2 regions of the Enterococcus montenegrensis genome follow, and region 2 is predicted to be linked to the other one. Evidence: a T-box and tRNA genes for the amino acid it is inferred to sense, from the RefSeq annotation. Region 2 holds a T-box; the other holds one or more tRNA genes.
What was found. A T-box is a leader RNA that pairs with one kind of tRNA and senses whether it is charged. The one in region 2 lies ahead of pheS (phenylalanine--tRNA ligase subunit alpha), so its partner is inferred to be a tRNA-Phe.
Positions count from the first base shown of each region.

Region 1 (8,466 bases), 1.3 Mb from region 2:
AAGCACTCCGCCTGGGGAGTACGACCGCAAGGTTGAAACTCAAAGGAATTGACGGGGGCCCGCACAAGCGGTGGAGCATGTGGTTTAATTCGAAGCAACGCGAAGAACCTTACCAGGTCTTGACATCCTTTGACCACTCTAGAGATAGAGCTTCCCCTTCGGGGGCAAAGTGACAGGTGGTGCATGGTTGTCGTCAGCTCGTGTCGTGAGATGTTGGGTTAAGTCCCGCAACGAGCGCAACCCTTATTGTTAGTTGCCATCATTTAGTTGGGCACTCTAGCGAGACTGCCGGTGACAAACCGGAGGAAGGTGGGGATGACGTCAAATCATCATGCCCCTTATGACCTGGGCTACACACGTGCTACAATGGGAAGTACAACGAGTTGCGAAGTCGCGAGGCTAAGCTAATCTCTTAAAGCTTCTCTCAGTTCGGATTGTAGGCTGCAACTCGCCTACATGAAGCCGGAATCGCTAGTAATCGCGGATCAGCACGCCGCGGTGAATACGTTCCCGGGCCTTGTACACACCGCCCGTCACACCACGAGAGTTTGTAACACCCGAAGTCGGTGAGGTAACCTTTATGGAGCCAGCCGCCTAAGGTGGGATAGATGATTGGGGTGAAGTCGTAACAAGGTAGCCGTATCGGAAGGTGCGGCTGGATCACCTCCTTTCTAAGGAATATTACGGAAACTACACAGTTTGTAACTTGTCTTTGTTCAGTTTTGAGAGGTTTACTCTCAATTTAAAAGCACTATGGGGCCTTAGCTCAGCTGGGAGAGCGCCTGCTTTGCACGCAGGAGGTCAGCGGTTCGATCCCGCTAGGCTCCATTGACAACATTGGTTGTCATGGTTTTGTTCATTGAAAACTGGATACTTGAAGAAAAAATCAAAACAAACCGAGAACACCGCGTTGAATGAGTTTTTTAATAAGTTCAATTGCTTATTTTCTTGAGTAAGCTTCTATCGCTAGAAGAACTGCTCAAAACCAGACCGTAAGGTCTTATAAGGTTAAGTGAATAAGGGCGCACGGTGGATGCCTTGGCACTAGGAGCCGATGAAGGACGGGACTAACACCGATATGCTTTGGGGAGCTGTAAGTAAGCTATGATCCAGAGATTTCCGAATGGGGGAACCCAACATCTTTTATAGGATGTTACGTATACGTGAATACATAGCGTATACGAGGTAGACGCAGAGAACTGAAACATCTAAGTACCTGCAGGAAGAGAAAGAAAAATCGATTCCCCAAGTAGCGGCGAGCGAAAAGGGAACAGCCCAAACCAAGATGCTTGCATCTTGGGGTTGTAGGACTCCAATATGGTAGTTCTTTCAGATAGTCGAATGACTTGGAAAAGTCAGTCAAAGAGGGTAAAAACCCCGTAGGCGAAATTTGGAAGGCACCTAGGAGGATCCTGAGTACGGCGGAACACGAGGAATTCCGTCGGAATCCGGGAGGACCATCTCCCAAGGCTAAATACTCCCTAGTGACCGATAGTGAACCAGTACCGTGAGGGAAAGGTGAAAAGCACCCCGGAAGGGGAGTGAAATAGATCCTGAAACCGTGTGCCTACAACAAGTTAGAGCCCGTTAATGGGTGATAGCGTGCCTTTTGTAGAATGAACCGGCGAGTTACGATTGCATGCGAGGTTAAGTTGAAGAGACGGAGCCGTAGCGAAAGCGAGTCTGAATAGGGCGAATGAGTATGTAGTCGTAGACCCGAAACCATGTGATCTACCCATGTCCAGGTTGAAGGTGCGGTAAAACGCACTGGAGGACCGAACCCACGTACGTTGAAAAGTGCGGGGATGAGGTGTGGGTAGCGGAGAAATTCCAAACGAACTTGGAGATAGCTGGTTCTCTCCGAAATAGCTTTAGGGCTAGCGTCGAAGTTAAGAATGATGGAGGTAGAGCACTGTTTGGACTAGGGGCCCATCTCGGGTTACCGAATTCAGATAAACTCCGAATGCCATTCATTTATATTCGGCAGTCAGACTGTGAGTGATAAGATCCATAGTCGAAAGGGAAACAGCCCAGACCACCAGCTAAGGTCCCAAAATGTATGTTAAGTGGAAAAGGATGTGGGGTTGCACAGACAACTAGGATGTTGGCTCAGAAGCAGCCACCATTTAAAGAGTGCGTAATAGCTCACTAGTCGAGTGACCCTGCGCCGAAAATGTACCGGGGCTAAACATACTACCGAAGCTGTGGAGTACACCGAAGGTGTATTGGTAGGAGAGCGTTCTAAGGGCGTTGAAGGTAGATCGTGAGGACTGCTGGAGCGCTTAGAAGTGAGAATGCCGGTATGAGTAGCGAAAGACAGGTGAGAATCCTGTCCACCGAATGACTAAGGTTTCCTGGGGAAGGCTCGTCCGCCCAGGGTTAGTCGGGACCTAAGCCGAGGCCGATAGGCGTAGGCGATGGACAACAGGTTGATATTCCTGTACCCGTTGTATTTGTTTGAGCAATGGAGGGACGCAGGAGGCTAAGAAGTGCAGACTGATGGATATGTCTGTTCAAGCAGTAAGTCTTGAGATGAGTCAAATGCTTATTTCTATAAGGACAAGCTGTGATGAGGAGGGAAATAATAGTACCGAAGCTTCTGATGTCACACTGCCGAGAAAAGCTTCTAGTGAGAAGACAACGGCCCGTACCGCAAACCGACACAGGTAGTCGAGGAGAGAATCCTAAGGTGAGCGAGAGAACTCTCGTTAAGGAACTCGGCAAAATGACCCCGTAACTTCGGGAGAAGGGGTGCTGACCGCAAGGTCAGCCGCAGTGAATAGGCCCAAGCGACTGTTTATCAAAAACACAGGTCTCTGCAAAATCGAAAGATGAAGTATAGGGGCTGACGCCTGCCCGGTGCTGGAAGGTTAAGAGGAGTGCTTAGCGTAAGCGAAGGTACGAATTGAAGCCCCAGTAAACGGCGGCCGTAACTATAACGGTCCTAAGGTAGCGAAATTCCTTGTCGGGTAAGTTCCGACCCGCACGAAAGGCGTAACGATTTGGGCACTGTCTCAACGAGAGACTCGGTGAAATTTTAGTACCTGTGAAGATGCAGGTTACCCGCGACAGGACGGAAAGACCCCATGGAGCTTTACTGTAGTTTGATATTGAGTGTCTGTACCACATGTACAGGATAGGTAGGAGCCGTAGAGATCGGGACGCTAGTTTCGAAGGAGGCAATGGTGGGATACTACCCTTGTGTTATGGCCACTCTAACCCGCACCACTAATCGTGGTGGGAGACAGTGTCAGATGGGCAGTTTGACTGGGGCGGTCGCCTCCTAAAAGGTAACGGAGGCGCCCAAAGGTTCCCTCAGAATGGTTGGAAATCATTCGCAGAGTGTAAAGGCAGAAGGGAGCTTGACTGCGAGACTTACAAGTCGAGCAGGGACGAAAGTCGGGCTTAGTGATCCGGTGGTTCCGCATGGAAGGGCCATCGCTCAACGGATAAAAGCTACCCTGGGGATAACAGGCTTATCTCCCCCAAGAGTCCACATCGACGGGGAGGTTTGGCACCTCGATGTCGGCTCGTCGCATCCTGGGGCTGTAGTCGGTCCCAAGGGTTGGGCTGTTCGCCCATTAAAGCGGCACGCGAGCTGGGTTCAGAACGTCGTGAGACAGTTCGGTCCCTATCCGTCGCGGGCGTTGGAAATTTGAGAGGAGCTGTCCTTAGTACGAGAGGACCGGGATGGACTTACCGCTGGTGTACCAGTTGTCTCGCCAGAGGCATCGCTGGGTAGCTATGTAGGGAAGGGATAAACGCTGAAAGCATCTAAGTGTGAAGCCCACCTCAAGATGAGATTTCCCATTTCTTAAAGAAAGTAAGATCCCTGAGAGAAGATCAGGTAGATAGGTCAGGAGTGGAAGTACAGTGATGTATGGAGCGGACTGATACTAATCGATCGAGGACTTAACCAAAGTAAAAGAAAACTCGGAAGAGTTTTGAAAAACTTCAAGATCCAGTTTTGAGTGAATGAAATTCACTTAATTAAATAGTGTGGTGGCGATAGCGAGAAGGATACACCTGTAACCATGCCGAACACAGAAGTTAAGCTTCTTAGCGCCGATTGTAGTGAAGGGTTTCCCTTTGTGAGAGTAGGACGTCGCCACGCGAACTTATGGGGGTTTAGCTCAGCTGGGAGAGCATCTGCCTTACAAGCAGAGGGTCAGCGGTTCGAACCCGTTAACCCCCATATGAGCCGTTAGCTCAGTTGGTAGAGCATCTGACTTTTAATCAGAGGGTCACAGGTTCGAGCCCTGTACGGCTCATAAGAAATATGCGGGTGTGGCGGAATTGGCAGACGCACCAGATTTAGGATCTGGCGCCTTACGGCGTGGGGGTTCAAGTCCCTTCACCCGCATAAAAGGCCGGCTTAGCTCAGTTGGTAGAGCATCTGATTTGTAATCAGAGGGTCGAGGGTTCAAGTCCTTTAGCCGGCATCAAAACCATGCGGAAATAGCTCAGTGGTAGAGCACCACCTTGCCAAGGTGGGGGTCGCGGGTTCGAACCCCGTTTTCCGCTTTACTTTAAAAAGTAAAAAAGCCGGGGTGGCGGAACTGGCAGACGCACAGGACTTAAAATCCTGCGGTGAGTGATCACCGTACCGGTTCGATTCCGGTCCTCGGCATTAGAAAGATGCGCCCATAGCTCAACTGGATAGAGTGTTTGACTACGGATCAAAAGGTTAGGGGTTCGACTCCTCTTGGGCGCGTAGTAATAATTTAACGGGAAGTAGCTCAGCTTGGTAGAGCACTTGGTTTGGGACCAAGGGGTCGCAGGTTCGAATCCTGTCTTCCCGATTTAAAAGAAACAAGGGGCCTTAGCTCAGCTGGGAGAGCGCCTGCTTTGCACGCAGGAGGTCAGCGGTTCGATCCCGCTAGGCTCCATATCATTTTAATAGTAATAATAAAGTGATTATTCGCGGTGTAGCTCAGCTGGCTAGAGCGTCCGGTTCATACCCGGGAGGTCGGGGGTTCGATCCCCTCCGCCGCGATTTTTTAGAGCCTGGACCTTTAGCTCAGTTGGTTAGAGCAGACGGCTCATAACCGTCCGGTCGTAGGTTCGAGTCCTACAAGGTCCATCCGTGGCATTGTAGATTTGATTTTTTTGGAGGATTACCCAAGTCCGGCTGAAGGGAACGGTCTTGAAAACCGTCAGGCGGGTAAAACCGTGCAAGGGTTCGAATCCCTTATCCTCCTTTGCTACAATTCTATATTTATGTAGAGAGTTAGTAAAACTTATATTATCGCGGGATGGAGCAGTCTGGTAGCTCGTCGGGCTCATAACCCGAAGGTCGTAGGTTCAAATCCTGCTCCCGCAATTTTAAAAACTAAATCCTGGTCCCGTAGTGTAGTGGTTATCACGCCTGCCTGTCACGCAGGAGATCGCGGGTTCGAGTCCCGTCGGGACCGCCATGCGGGTGTAGTTTAGTGGTAAAACCACAGCCTTCCAAGCTGTTGTCGCGAGTTCGATTCTCGTCACCCGCTTTTAGTTTTTAAATATGGGCCTATAGCTCAGCTGGTTAGAGCGCACGCCTGATAAGCGTGAGGTCGATGGTTCGAGTCCATTTAGGCCCATTACAAAATCAAAACATTTTTGGTTTTTGGGGAAGTACTCAAGTGGCTGAAGAGGCGCCCCTGCTAAGGGTGTAGGTCGGGAAACCGGCGCGAGGGTTCAAATCCCTCCTTCTCCGTTCTAGCTGGCCCGTTGGTCAAGTGGTTAAGACACCGCCCTTTCACGGCGGTAACACGGGTTCGAATCCCGTACGGGTCATTTTTTTTTTTTTGGAGGATTACCCAAGTCCGGCTGAAGGGAACGGTCTTGAAAACCGTCAGGCGGGTAAAACCGTGCAAGGGTTCGAATCCCTTATCCTCCTTTGCTACAATTCTATATTTATGTAGAGAGTTAGTAAAACTTATATTATCGCGGGATGGAGCAGTCTGGTAGCTCGTCGGGCTCATAACCCGAAGGTCGTAGGTTCAAATCCTGCTCCCGCAATTATAAAACTAAACCCTGGTCCCGTAGTGTAGTGGTTATCACGCCTGCCTGTCACGCAGGAGATCGCGGGTTCGAGTCCCGTCGGGACCGTTTTGGCTCGGTAGCTCAGTTGGTAGAGCAATGGATTGAAGCTCCATGTGTCGGCAGTTCGATTCTGTCCCGCGCCATCTCTTTTTTAATGTATTTCATTGAAAAAGTTGTTTAGTTTTATATGGGCCTATAGCTCAGCTGGTTAGAGCGCACGCCTGATAAGCGTGAGGTCGATGGTTCGAGTCCATTTAGGCCCATTAATGATTGGTCCGTTGGTCAAGCGGTTAAGACACCGCCCTTTCACGGCGGTAACACGGGTTCGAATCCCGTACGGATCATGAGAAGATACGTCGTGTATCTTCTTTTTTTTGTTTTATTAGGAAATATAATAAAATAAGCGAGCTTTATCTGATTAAATCTGCTATACTACAAACGTTGCAAGTTCCCGAGAGGATTCGCACTGCGAAGATGCCTTGTAACCGAATATTATTAGGGGGAATCATCATGACAGAAAGACATTTATTTACTTCAGAATCTGTTTCTGAAGGACATCCAGATAAGGTGGCTGATCAAATCAGTGATGCAATCTTGGATGCAATTTTAGCGAAGGATCCAACTGCTCGTGTAGCATGTGAAACTTCAGTAACAACGGGTTTAGTTTTAGTGTTTGGTGAAATTTCGACATCGGCTTATGTAGATATTCAAAAAATCGTTCGAAATACGATTAAAGATATCGGCTATACGCGCGCTAAATTTGGCTTTGATGGGGATACAGTTGCTGTTTTAGTAGCAATTGATGAACAATCACCTGATATTGCACAAGGCGTAGATGCCGCTTTGGAAAGTCGCGATAATAAAGATGCGATGATTGATGAGATTGGAGCAGGCGACCAAGGTTTAATGTTTGGTTTTGCTTGTGATGAAACACCAGAATTAATGCCATTGCCAATTTCATTAAGTCATAAATTAGTTCGTCGTTTAGCAGAGCTACGTAAAAATGGTGAACTTAAATATTTACGTCCTGATGCAAAGTCGCAAGTGACGGTAGAATATGATGAAGCTGGTAAAGCTAAACGAATCGATACAGTCGTAATTAGCACACAGCACGATGATGCTGCTGACAACGCGACAATCCGTAAAGATGTGATTAAAAAAGTTATTGAACCAGTTATCCCAAGTGAATTATTAGATGAAGATACAAAATACTTTATCAATCCTACAGGACGCTTTGTAATTGGTGGGCCACAAGGAGATGCCGGGTTAACAGGTCGTAAAATTATTGTAGATACTTACGGGGGATATGCCCGTCATGGTGGCGGTGCTTTTTCTGGTAAAGATGCTACTAAAGTTGACCGTTCGGCTAGTTATGCTGCTCGTTATATTGCAAAAAATATTGTGGCGGCTAAACTTGCTAGCAAAGTTGAAGTACAATTGGCTTACGCAATCGGTGTAGCACAACCTGTTTCGATTTCAATTAATACTTTTGGAACTGGTACTGTCAGTGATGAAAAATTAATTGAAGCAATTCGTGAAAACTTTGATTTACGTCCAGCTGGCATTATTGAGATGTTGGACTTGCGTCGTCCGATTTATCGTCAGACAGCAGCTTATGGCCATTTTGGTCGGACTGATGTTGATTTACCATGGGAACACACGGATAAAGTAGACGCATTGCTAGCTAGTGTGAACGCATAATACTGATTGTTTACTTGATTTTTTTGGCCGCTATTGCTTAGGTGATAGCGGCTTTTCTTTGAGGAAAATAGCTTTTAAAAAAGAGATACGAAAATTTAAATGCAATTTTTTGCTAGTTGTTGTAAAAAGAGAGTTTAAGTTTAGTTGAGGAGGTTAAAAATGAAAAAAGAAACAAATGTTACGCTAGTTACGGTTGCTGTTTTTGTGGCAACATTTATGACAGCGGTGGAAGGAACAATCGTAACGACGGCTATGCCAACAATCGTCGGCTCATTACACGGCATTGAAATTATGAACTGGGTCTTTTCAATCTATTTATTAACCAATGCCATGTTAACACCGATTTATGGGAAATTAGCTGATAAAATCGGTCGTAAACCAATTTTCATTTTAGGAACCGTACTATTTATTATTGGTTCGGCGCTTTGTGGTCTATCTAATACTATGCTGACGTTGATTATTTCCAGAGCCATTCAAGGAATGGGAGCTGGCGCGATGATGCCAGTAGCATTGACGATTATTGGTGATTTGTATGATAAAGAAAAACGTGCGAAGGTGCTGGGGTTAAACAGTACTGCCTGGGGAATTGCCTCGGTAGTCGGTCCATTAGCTGGTGGCATTATCGTAGATACCATCGGTTGGCACTGGATTTTCTTTATTAATGTACCAATTGGAATTATTTTGATTATTTTAATTTGGCTTTATTTGGTAGAAGAAAAAGTAAGGTATCAGCAAAAGAAG
Region 1 covers NZ_CP120467.1:2,514,253-2,522,718, reverse strand. Annotated here, with positions in the region: rRNA gene P3T75_RS12215 (16S ribosomal RNA) at 1-671, shown strand, start outside; tRNA gene P3T75_RS12210 (tRNA-Ala) at 756-828, shown strand; rRNA gene P3T75_RS12205 (23S ribosomal RNA) at 1,007-3,920, shown strand; rRNA gene rrf (5S ribosomal RNA) at 3,999-4,114, shown strand; tRNA gene P3T75_RS12195 (tRNA-Val) at 4,123-4,195, shown strand; tRNA gene P3T75_RS12190 (tRNA-Lys) at 4,199-4,271, shown strand; tRNA gene P3T75_RS12185 (tRNA-Leu) at 4,282-4,363, shown strand; tRNA gene P3T75_RS12180 (tRNA-Thr) at 4,370-4,442, shown strand; tRNA gene P3T75_RS12175 (tRNA-Gly) at 4,453-4,524, shown strand; tRNA gene P3T75_RS12170 (tRNA-Leu) at 4,545-4,630, shown strand; tRNA gene P3T75_RS12165 (tRNA-Arg) at 4,641-4,714, shown strand; tRNA gene P3T75_RS12160 (tRNA-Pro) at 4,729-4,802, shown strand; tRNA gene P3T75_RS12155 (tRNA-Ala) at 4,817-4,889, shown strand; tRNA gene P3T75_RS12150 (tRNA-Met) at 4,923-4,996, shown strand; tRNA gene P3T75_RS12145 (tRNA-Ile) at 5,010-5,083, shown strand; tRNA gene P3T75_RS12140 (tRNA-Ser) at 5,112-5,201, shown strand; tRNA gene P3T75_RS12135 (tRNA-Met) at 5,250-5,323, shown strand; tRNA gene P3T75_RS12130 (tRNA-Asp) at 5,342-5,417, shown strand; tRNA gene P3T75_RS12125 (tRNA-Gly) at 5,419-5,489, shown strand; tRNA gene P3T75_RS12120 (tRNA-Ile) at 5,506-5,579, shown strand; tRNA gene P3T75_RS12115 (tRNA-Ser) at 5,608-5,695, shown strand; tRNA gene P3T75_RS12110 (tRNA-Glu) at 5,704-5,775, shown strand; tRNA gene P3T75_RS12105 (tRNA-Ser) at 5,789-5,878, shown strand; tRNA gene P3T75_RS12100 (tRNA-Met) at 5,927-6,000, shown strand; tRNA gene P3T75_RS12095 (tRNA-Asp) at 6,018-6,090, shown strand; tRNA gene P3T75_RS12090 (tRNA-Phe) at 6,095-6,167, shown strand; tRNA gene P3T75_RS12085 (tRNA-Ile) at 6,214-6,287, shown strand; tRNA gene P3T75_RS12080 (tRNA-Glu) at 6,297-6,368, shown strand; SMK box riboswitch at 6,461-6,537, shown strand; gene metK (methionine adenosyltransferase) at 6,535-7,725, shown strand; gene P3T75_RS12070 (MDR family MFS transporter) at 7,885-8,466, shown strand, end outside.
Region 1: it has a tRNA-Phe gene. The T-box ahead of pheS (phenylalanine--tRNA ligase subunit alpha) is inferred to sense a tRNA for this amino acid. The anticodon was not compared.

Region 2 (8,466 bases):
TTCAAATTTAGATCGTATCACTTTTATTTCACCAATTTTTTCTAAGTCAAATCAGTTGTCAAATGCCCGAAGTGGGGCTAAATTTAATATGTATGGCAAAGATAATGAGGTGATAAAAATGAAGGATAAAGAATATCCTTTACACGAACGATTGATCATTGGTGTTTTTTTAGCCGCCGCAGCTGGTGGTTTAGATGCCTATACTTACCTTTTTCACGGTGAAGTTTTTGCAGGTCTACAAACAGGGAATTTCATTTTATTAGGTTTAAATCTAGGTCACGGTAATTTTGGAGCATTGCTTCGGTTTATTGTGCCGATTAGTGCTTTTTTTATCGGTAGTGTTGCCACACGTTTTTTGCAACATCACTTAAAAGATGAAACCAGTTTACGCAGTCGGCAAAAATTAGTCTTAGTTATTGAAATTATTTTAATGCTCCTTACTGCTTTTTTATCTCCTTATATTTCTGATAAACTGGCTAGTGCATTACTTTCTTTTGCTGCGGCTGCGCAGTTACAAGAATTCCGTAAACTTCATGCTGGACCTTTTACCTCTTTGATGATGACGGGAAATTTACGTACCTTAGGGGAAACATCTTGGGATGCCTTTATTCATCACGATAAAAAAGCTAAAGCCAAATTCAATGATACTGCTATTGTTATTTTAAGTTTTGTTACTGGCGCTACTTTAAATAGCCTTTTAGGCAATCGCTTAGGCACAGCTACAATTATCGTGTCAGCAGTTGTCCTAGTAATCCCACTGTTTATCCTCCACACTAAAGAGAATTAAAAAATACGCGTCTCTCATCGAACAAACTAATGAGAGCCGCGTATTTTTTATTCATAATCCTAAACTTTTCCAACCGATAATTAACGAATTTCCGCTGCTAATTCTTCCGTCAAGTTTTTCGTTACTTTTTCCATCGCCTTATTAATTTCCTCATCTGTCAAGGTTGCTTCTGGATTGACAAATGTTAAACTATAGGCCAATGATTTAGAACCTGCTTTGATGTTTGTGCCTTGGTATACATCAAACAACGTAACTTTATTTAAAAACTTGCCAGCAGCAGCTTTAATTGCCGCCACAACGTCTTGATTGGCAACCTCTTCACTTACTACCATGGCGATATCGCGACTTACTGCCGGGAATTTAGAAACTGCTTGATACACAAGTGGTGTCTTTTCGGCAGCTAATAGCGCAGCTAAGTTCAACTCTGCTACAAAAGTTGCCCCAATATCATAAGCTTTGGCAATTGTCGGATGAACTTGACCAACAAAACCAATCTTATCATCGCCTAAATAAATTTCAGCAGTTTGGCCAGGATGCATTTCTTTCATAGCCGACGTTTTCACGTAAGAAATATCTTTGGCACCTAAAGTTATTAGGAGCATTTCAACAATACCTTTTGCTAAAAAGAAATCAACTTTTTTTCCAGCTTGCTGCCAATCTTTGGTTTGCCATAAGCCAGCTAACGCAAAAGCAACATGATTTTCTTCTAGCGGCAAGTTTTTTAAAGGATCACTGTCTTGATAAAAGACACGACCAATTTCATAAAGGGCGATCTGCTCGTTTTTACGGGCCGTGTTGTAGGCAACATCGTCTAGTAAGCCGCTGATTAAGTTCATGCGTAAAACTGCCCGATCTTCTGTCATTGGCCAATCCAAACGAGTAATGTTACTTTCACGCATCATAAATTGACGAGATTTTTCTTCTGTTGTCAAAGCATAACTAATTGCTTCGGTTACACCTGCACCTTCTAAAGCACTACGCACTTCTCGTGTTTTTAGTTGTTCTTTGGTTAATGCACCTGCAACAGTCTCACCACTTGGTAAGGTACTTGGAATTTTATCATAGCCGTAAATACGGGCAACTTCTTCAATGATATCTGCTTCAATGTGGATATCCCAACGTCGCGGTGGAATTGTCACTGAAAATTCTTCATCACTTTCTGTGTATGAAAATTGTAACGCGTTAAAAACTGCACCTACTTCTGATACACTTAAATTCGTTCCCAACGAACGATTAATTTTAGCCAAAGTAATCTTTACTTCTTCGTCTTTTACTGCGACTGTTGACCCAACTACAGCATCTTTTAAAACAGTGCCGCCAGCAAGTTTAGCAATCATAGCAGCAGCTACTTCACAGGCTTCGTTAATATCACCTTTATTAATGCCTTTTTCAAAACGGGCAGAAGATTCACTGCGCAAATTGAATTGTTTTGATGTTAAACGAATTGACAATGGATCAAATAGTGCCGCTTCTAATGCTACGGTGGTTGTTTGCTCTGTAATTTCAGAATCTAAGCCACCCATCACACCAGCTAAAGCTACCGGTTTTACCCCATTTGTAATCACGATGTTTTCTGGCGTTAATTTTCGCTCTTCACCATCTAAGGTCACAAGCGTTTCTCCTTCATTGGCACGACGAACTAAAATCTCTTGACTATCTAATTTCCCATAGTCAAAGGCATGTAACGGTTGACCAAATAAAAGCAAAATGTAATTGGTAATGTCCACAACGTTATTAATTGGACGAATACCTTCATTCATTAAACGATTTTGCAACCATTGTGGTGATGGCGCAATCTTCACATTTTCTATAATCCGAATTTGATAAGCCGGTGCATCTTTTTCATCTGTCACCACGACTTTAATTTTGTCACGAGCAGCTGTACTTTCTTCAATCAATTCTTCATTTTCAAAGTGCGGTTTTTGATTATAAATAGCCCCCACTTCATAGGCAACACCTCTGATAGATAAGGCATCGGCACGATTTGGTGTGATGGATAATTCGATGATGCTGTCATCTAAATCCAAATAAGGAAAAACAGACTCGCCCACAACTGCAGCTTGTGGTAAATAATAAATACCGTCAGCAAATTCTTTTGGTACGACATTTTCAGAAATACCTAGTTCTTGTAAAGAACAAATCATACCATTTGAAACTTCACCGCGCATTTTTCCTTTTTTAATTTTCACATTGCCGGCAATCCGTGCTCCTGGCAGTGCCACAATAACCTTAATACCTTCTTTGACATTAGGTGCACCACAAACAATTTGAGACAATTCTTCTTCACCAATATCCACTTGGCAAATAGACAAATGATCAGAGTTAGGATGCGGAACACACTTTTCTACTTTCCCTACGACAATTTTCTTTAACCCTGCTGCAGGGACTTCAATACCTTCTACTTCAATGCCGGTTACAGACATTTTATCTCCTAATTCTTTGGGAGAAATTTGAGTAAGGTCTAAATATTCATTTAACCATTTATAAGAAACTAACATAAATTTTTACTCTCCTTTGAATTGACTTAAAAAGCGCAAGTCATTTTGATAGAAGTTCCGAATATCATTCACACCGTAACGCAACATTGCGACACGATCTGGGCCAATCCCAAATGCAAACCCAGCATATTCTTCTGGATCAATTCCAGACATTTTTAAGACGTCAGGATGCACCATACCCGCTCCTAGAATTTCGATCCAACCTGTATATTTGCAGACATTGCAACCTGCACCACCACATTTAAAACAACTAACATCGACTTCAACAGAAGGTTCCGTGAAAGGAAAATAACTTGGGCGTAAACGAATTTTACGATCTTCCCCAAACATTTTTTGCATCATTACTTCCAAAGTACCTTTTAAATCTCCCATCGTTACATGTTTATCGACAACTAAGCCTTCAATTTGATGGAATTGATGGCTATGCGTGGCATCATCGGTATCCCGACGGAAAACTTTTCCTGGTGAAATCATGCGTAGTGGTCCTTTAGAAAAATCGTGTTTTTCCATCGTCCGCGCTTGTACTGGCGAAGTGTGGGTTCTGATTAAAATATCTTCTGAAATATAAAACGTGTCTTGCATATCTCTGGCTGGATGATCCTTTGGTAAATTCATCCGTTCAAAGTTATAATGGTCACTTTCAACTTCATAACCTTCTACAACTTGGTAGCCCATGCCAACAAAGATATCTTCAATCTCTTCCATAATTTGTGTTAACACATGACGATTTCCTTTTTGAACTTGTTGTCCTGGTAACGTTACATCAATGCTTTCTTTCGCTAAAGCAGCGGTTAGTGCAGCTTCTTCTAATACTTGTTTTCTTTCTTCAAGTGCGCGTGTTAACTCATCGCGAATTTCATTGGCAAAACTTCCGACTTTAGGACGTTCTTCTGCCGATAAATCTTTCATTCCCCGCAAAACTTCTGTAATTGGGCCTTTTTTTCCAAGTGTTTCCACTCTAATTTGATTTAACGCCTGTAAATCATTGACGTTGTCAATTTTTTCCATGGTTTCATTTTTCAATGATTCCAATTTGGCTTGTAAAGACATACTTGTTCCTCCTTAATTAAAAAAGTTCAACTTTACCCCATTCATTACTTGGAATTTAAAATGCGGTAGCTGGACTTTTGGCTTTAACGATAAAAAAAAGACCTCATTCCCTAAAGGAACGAGGTCTCGCGATACCATCCTAATTCGTCAAAATATGACGCACTTAATTTTAATAACGATTGCTAGACAACCGGCCTGGCTTTCACCAAGCAAGCTAGGAAGTGAATTTCATTTTTCGATTGCGGCCCCTGCTTTCAGTCTATGACAGGACTCCCTTTTTCCGAATCAGCCAAATTACTTGTTTCCATCATTGCTTTTTATCCAATTGTATTTAGTGTACAAAACTTTTGGCTGAAAATCAACTGCATTCTGCAGCATCGATCCATTTGTTGCCCCAATCTTTGACTGCAATCAAACTGGTTTCTAAATCATGGCCTTTTGCTGTTAATTGATATAAATTATCTTCTTTGGCGACAATTCCCTCAGCATCTAACTCCCGCAAACGTTCAACCAATACGCGATCACTTACTTCGGGAATTTTATTTGCCAAATCAACAAAACGTTGGGCCCCATCTTCTAATAAAACATCGAGAATCAAACCGTTCCATTTTTTTCCCAAAATCGAAAAAGCTTTTTCAAATTTTGGACACAAACAAAATTCTGTTTCTACAACTTGTTCCACTTTCGGTCACCTCTTTTGACACATTATAGCACGCTTCTTACATTTTGTAAGCACAAAAGATTACAAAAGAGAAATTATTTTACGTCCCTTTAAAAAAATCAGATAACTCTCTGTAACAGGACGGTTATACGTTTCTGTTAATGCTTTTTTATAAAGGTTAATCTGACCTTGATAACGTTTTATAAGTTGTCCTTCATTCTCTTTTGTTAAATGATCGGTTTTAAAATCATAAAGTAAAATTTCATCTGCTAGAATATATCCATCGATAATCCCATGAATAAGCAACTCATCATTTTCATTATCGTAGTTGTTAAAAATTGTCGTTGTTTTTTGCAACATGGCAAAAGGTTCTTCTCGATGCACGTTGCTTTGTTGGGCGATCAGCTTTTGACCCAAGGGAGTGTCAAAAAACCAAAGGATATCTGGTACAACTACTTCTGCGGCAAGTTCTGTAGTTAAAATTCCTTCCGTGACAAGTTTAGCAATAAATTGCTCCAATTGCGTTTCAGTGGGAGCTTTGTTTAAATCTAACAATTGCAACACCGTATGGGTAGCCGTTCCAATGCTAGCGGCATCACGTTTTGTTTCAGCCATAAACTTCGGTGTCGCTAAAGTTTCAGCTGTATAACGGTTACCAGTCGCCTGTTTTTCCAAACTACTTTGCCAATCTAAGCGATTTTCTTGGGTATTATCTGGGTCCTCAAAAACCCGCTTAATCTCTGTTACGGATTGATAACTTGTCGTTTGTGTTGCTTTTTCATAAGGATAAATAAAATCTAAGCGTTTTTTGACTGTTGTTAAATCTGCTTGGGTTTGCTCTTTTATTTTCTCGTCCATAGGCGCAATTACATTTTCTTCATAATTTTCGCGCCAGGCTTTCACATCGGCTTGGTTAAACCAATAAATGGTGAACTGGGCCGGACTTTGCACGGTATAGCTGCGATCTTTTGCTTCACTAAAAACAGCTTCCATATCCGGATGACGCATCAATGTCATCCCCACCCAATTTAGTAAAACATGGCTACCTTTTAAACGCAAGGCAGGATTTAACACTTTCTTTTCTTGTGTTAGGGCTCCTTGCCACGCTTGCAATGCTTTTTCTTTGTTTTCATAAGAGCCAACTAAATACAATTTTTGTTCGGCACGCGTCAAAGCAACATAAAGTTTACGCATTTCTTCTGAAAAAGCTTTGTTTAAACGAACTTGCTTAATGCCTTTGTAGGGCATAGTTTCATAGCTGACTTGTCTTTCTTGGTCCACATATTTAATGCCTGCCCCTAGATGCTCTTCAAAAATATAATTGCGGTTAAAGTCCAAACGATTGATATCGCGGGCCATATCTAATAAAAAGACAATTGGAAATTCCAACCCCTTACTACCGTGAATGGTCATAACCCGCACCGCATTTTCCACTGATTTTGTCGCAGGTTCAGCCAAATCTAAATCTTTTTCCTGCATTTTTTCAATCAGACTGATGAATTGATATAAACCGCGAAAATTACTTTTTTCATAATTTTTTGCCCGTTCTACCAAAGCAATCAAATTTGCGTGGCGCTGAATTCCGTTTGGTAAGCCCAAACAATAATCCAAATAGGCTGTTTCTTCATAAAGACGCCAAATTAAATCCGGTAAAGCGTTGCGTTTTGAGAAGGCCCGCCAACTTTCTAATTGGCTTAAAAAAAGATTGATCTTTTCTTTTAGCTCTTCTTTTTCCCCATAAAGGCTATAGTCACTTAAAGCTTCATAATAAAAACCATTTTTATTTTGCAGGCGAATTTGCGCCAGTTCATCTTCTAGTAACCCTACAATTGGCGAACGTAATACAGAAGCCAGCGGTATATCGTTATAAGGATTATCAATAATTTTTAACAAGCTAATAATAGTTTGAATCTCAGTTGCTTGAAAATAACTTTCGGCATCCGTAATCTCCAGTGGAATACCTAAGTCGTAAAAAGTGTCGACAATAACTTGATTGTTTCCCCTTGTTGGGGTAAGTAACACGATATCGCCATATTCAAGTTTTCGCATCATTTTTTTGTCTTTATCATAAATTTGAAAAGATTGGCTAATTAATTCTTTGATTTTTAATGCTGTGATTTGAATTTCACCAGCTTGACGTGTCTCGAAATGCTTGACATCATCTTTTGTCCCTTTTTCAAACAAAAGTAATTCCGTCTTAAACGCATCACTTGCTGGAAAATTAGGAAAACCAGGAATTAACGCCGCTGCTTGGTCATAATCGATTTGCCCGACCTGTTGATCCATCAATTGTTCAAAAACTAAATTGGTAAAATCCAAGACTTCTTTGCGGGAGCGGAAATTCTCTGCTAAAACGATTCTGCGGCCATTTTTCTCATTACCATAGTCATTGTATTTTTCAATAAATAATGTAGGATCTGCCAAACGAAAAGCGTAAATAGACTGCTTTACATCCCCTACCATAAACATATTTCCGGCACTTTCTGTATTGTCTCTAACATAACTTAAAATCGCTTCTTGCAAACGATTGACATCTTGATATTCATCCACCATCACTTCAGTAAACTTGCTCTTATAATAAGTGGTAGCAGGGCTATTTTCTGCCTTTAAAATTGCCAGTGTATAGTGTTCCAAATCATTAAAGTCTAAAACACCTTTCGCCAATTTTTTTTTAGTATAGGCTTGACTAAAAGCTTGCGTGACTTCACTCATTTTTGCAACTAACGCATGGGACTTCACCAATAAATCATTCATAATAGCCTCAGGATAAGGAAAATAAGTCACCACTTGGGCTACACTTTCTTTTGCGATTCCTTGAAATTCTTTGACACTCACAGAAAGATCCGCCAGCTCTCCCCTTTTTTTTCGGACATTCGTTTTTAAATCGAGTCCTTCAATTTGGGCAAAAAGAGCTGCCATATCGTCTGCTACAAGCGCTGCTTGCAATCGCATCACCTGATTTAGCTGTGTTGTTAACAATGCAACATCTTTTGTCAACTTCTCTTCATTTTGGCAAATAGCGATTGCCTGCTCATAGTTTGCTACTGCTAATTCTAACTCTGCCACTACAGCAGGCTTGATTGCTGATTGGTACAATGCAGTTGTTTGGAAACCATCTTGCGCTTGATAATTTTTGGGTAACTCTTCTAGCCAATAAGCTGGATCAGGGGCTGCACAAGCAAATTGATACAAACGCATAACCAAATCCGTTAACCCCTCATCGGAACGATCGCTGCCAAAGTTTTCCGTTAATTTAAAGAAATCCTCGTCGTCATTGGCATAATAATCTTCTCTTAAACCCGTCCAAACTTCTTCTTGCAACAATAATTTTTCAGTTTCATCACTTAAGAGACGGAAAACCGGATCAAGGTCAATCAAATAATAAAAGCGTTTAATCACTGTCATACAAAAAGCATGGAGGGTGGAGATATTGGCTTGTGGCAATAACACTAACTGTTTCACGTAATGTG
Region 2 covers NZ_CP120467.1:1,254,667-1,263,132, reverse strand. Annotated here, with positions in the region: gene P3T75_RS06185 (YoaK family protein) at 119-787, shown strand; gene pheT (phenylalanine--tRNA ligase subunit beta) at 868-3,285, opposite strand; gene pheS (phenylalanine--tRNA ligase subunit alpha) at 3,292-4,335, opposite strand; T-box leader at 4,447-4,655, opposite strand; gene P3T75_RS06170 (winged helix-turn-helix transcriptional regulator) at 4,694-5,017, opposite strand; gene addA (helicase-exonuclease AddAB subunit AddA) at 5,078-8,466, opposite strand, start outside.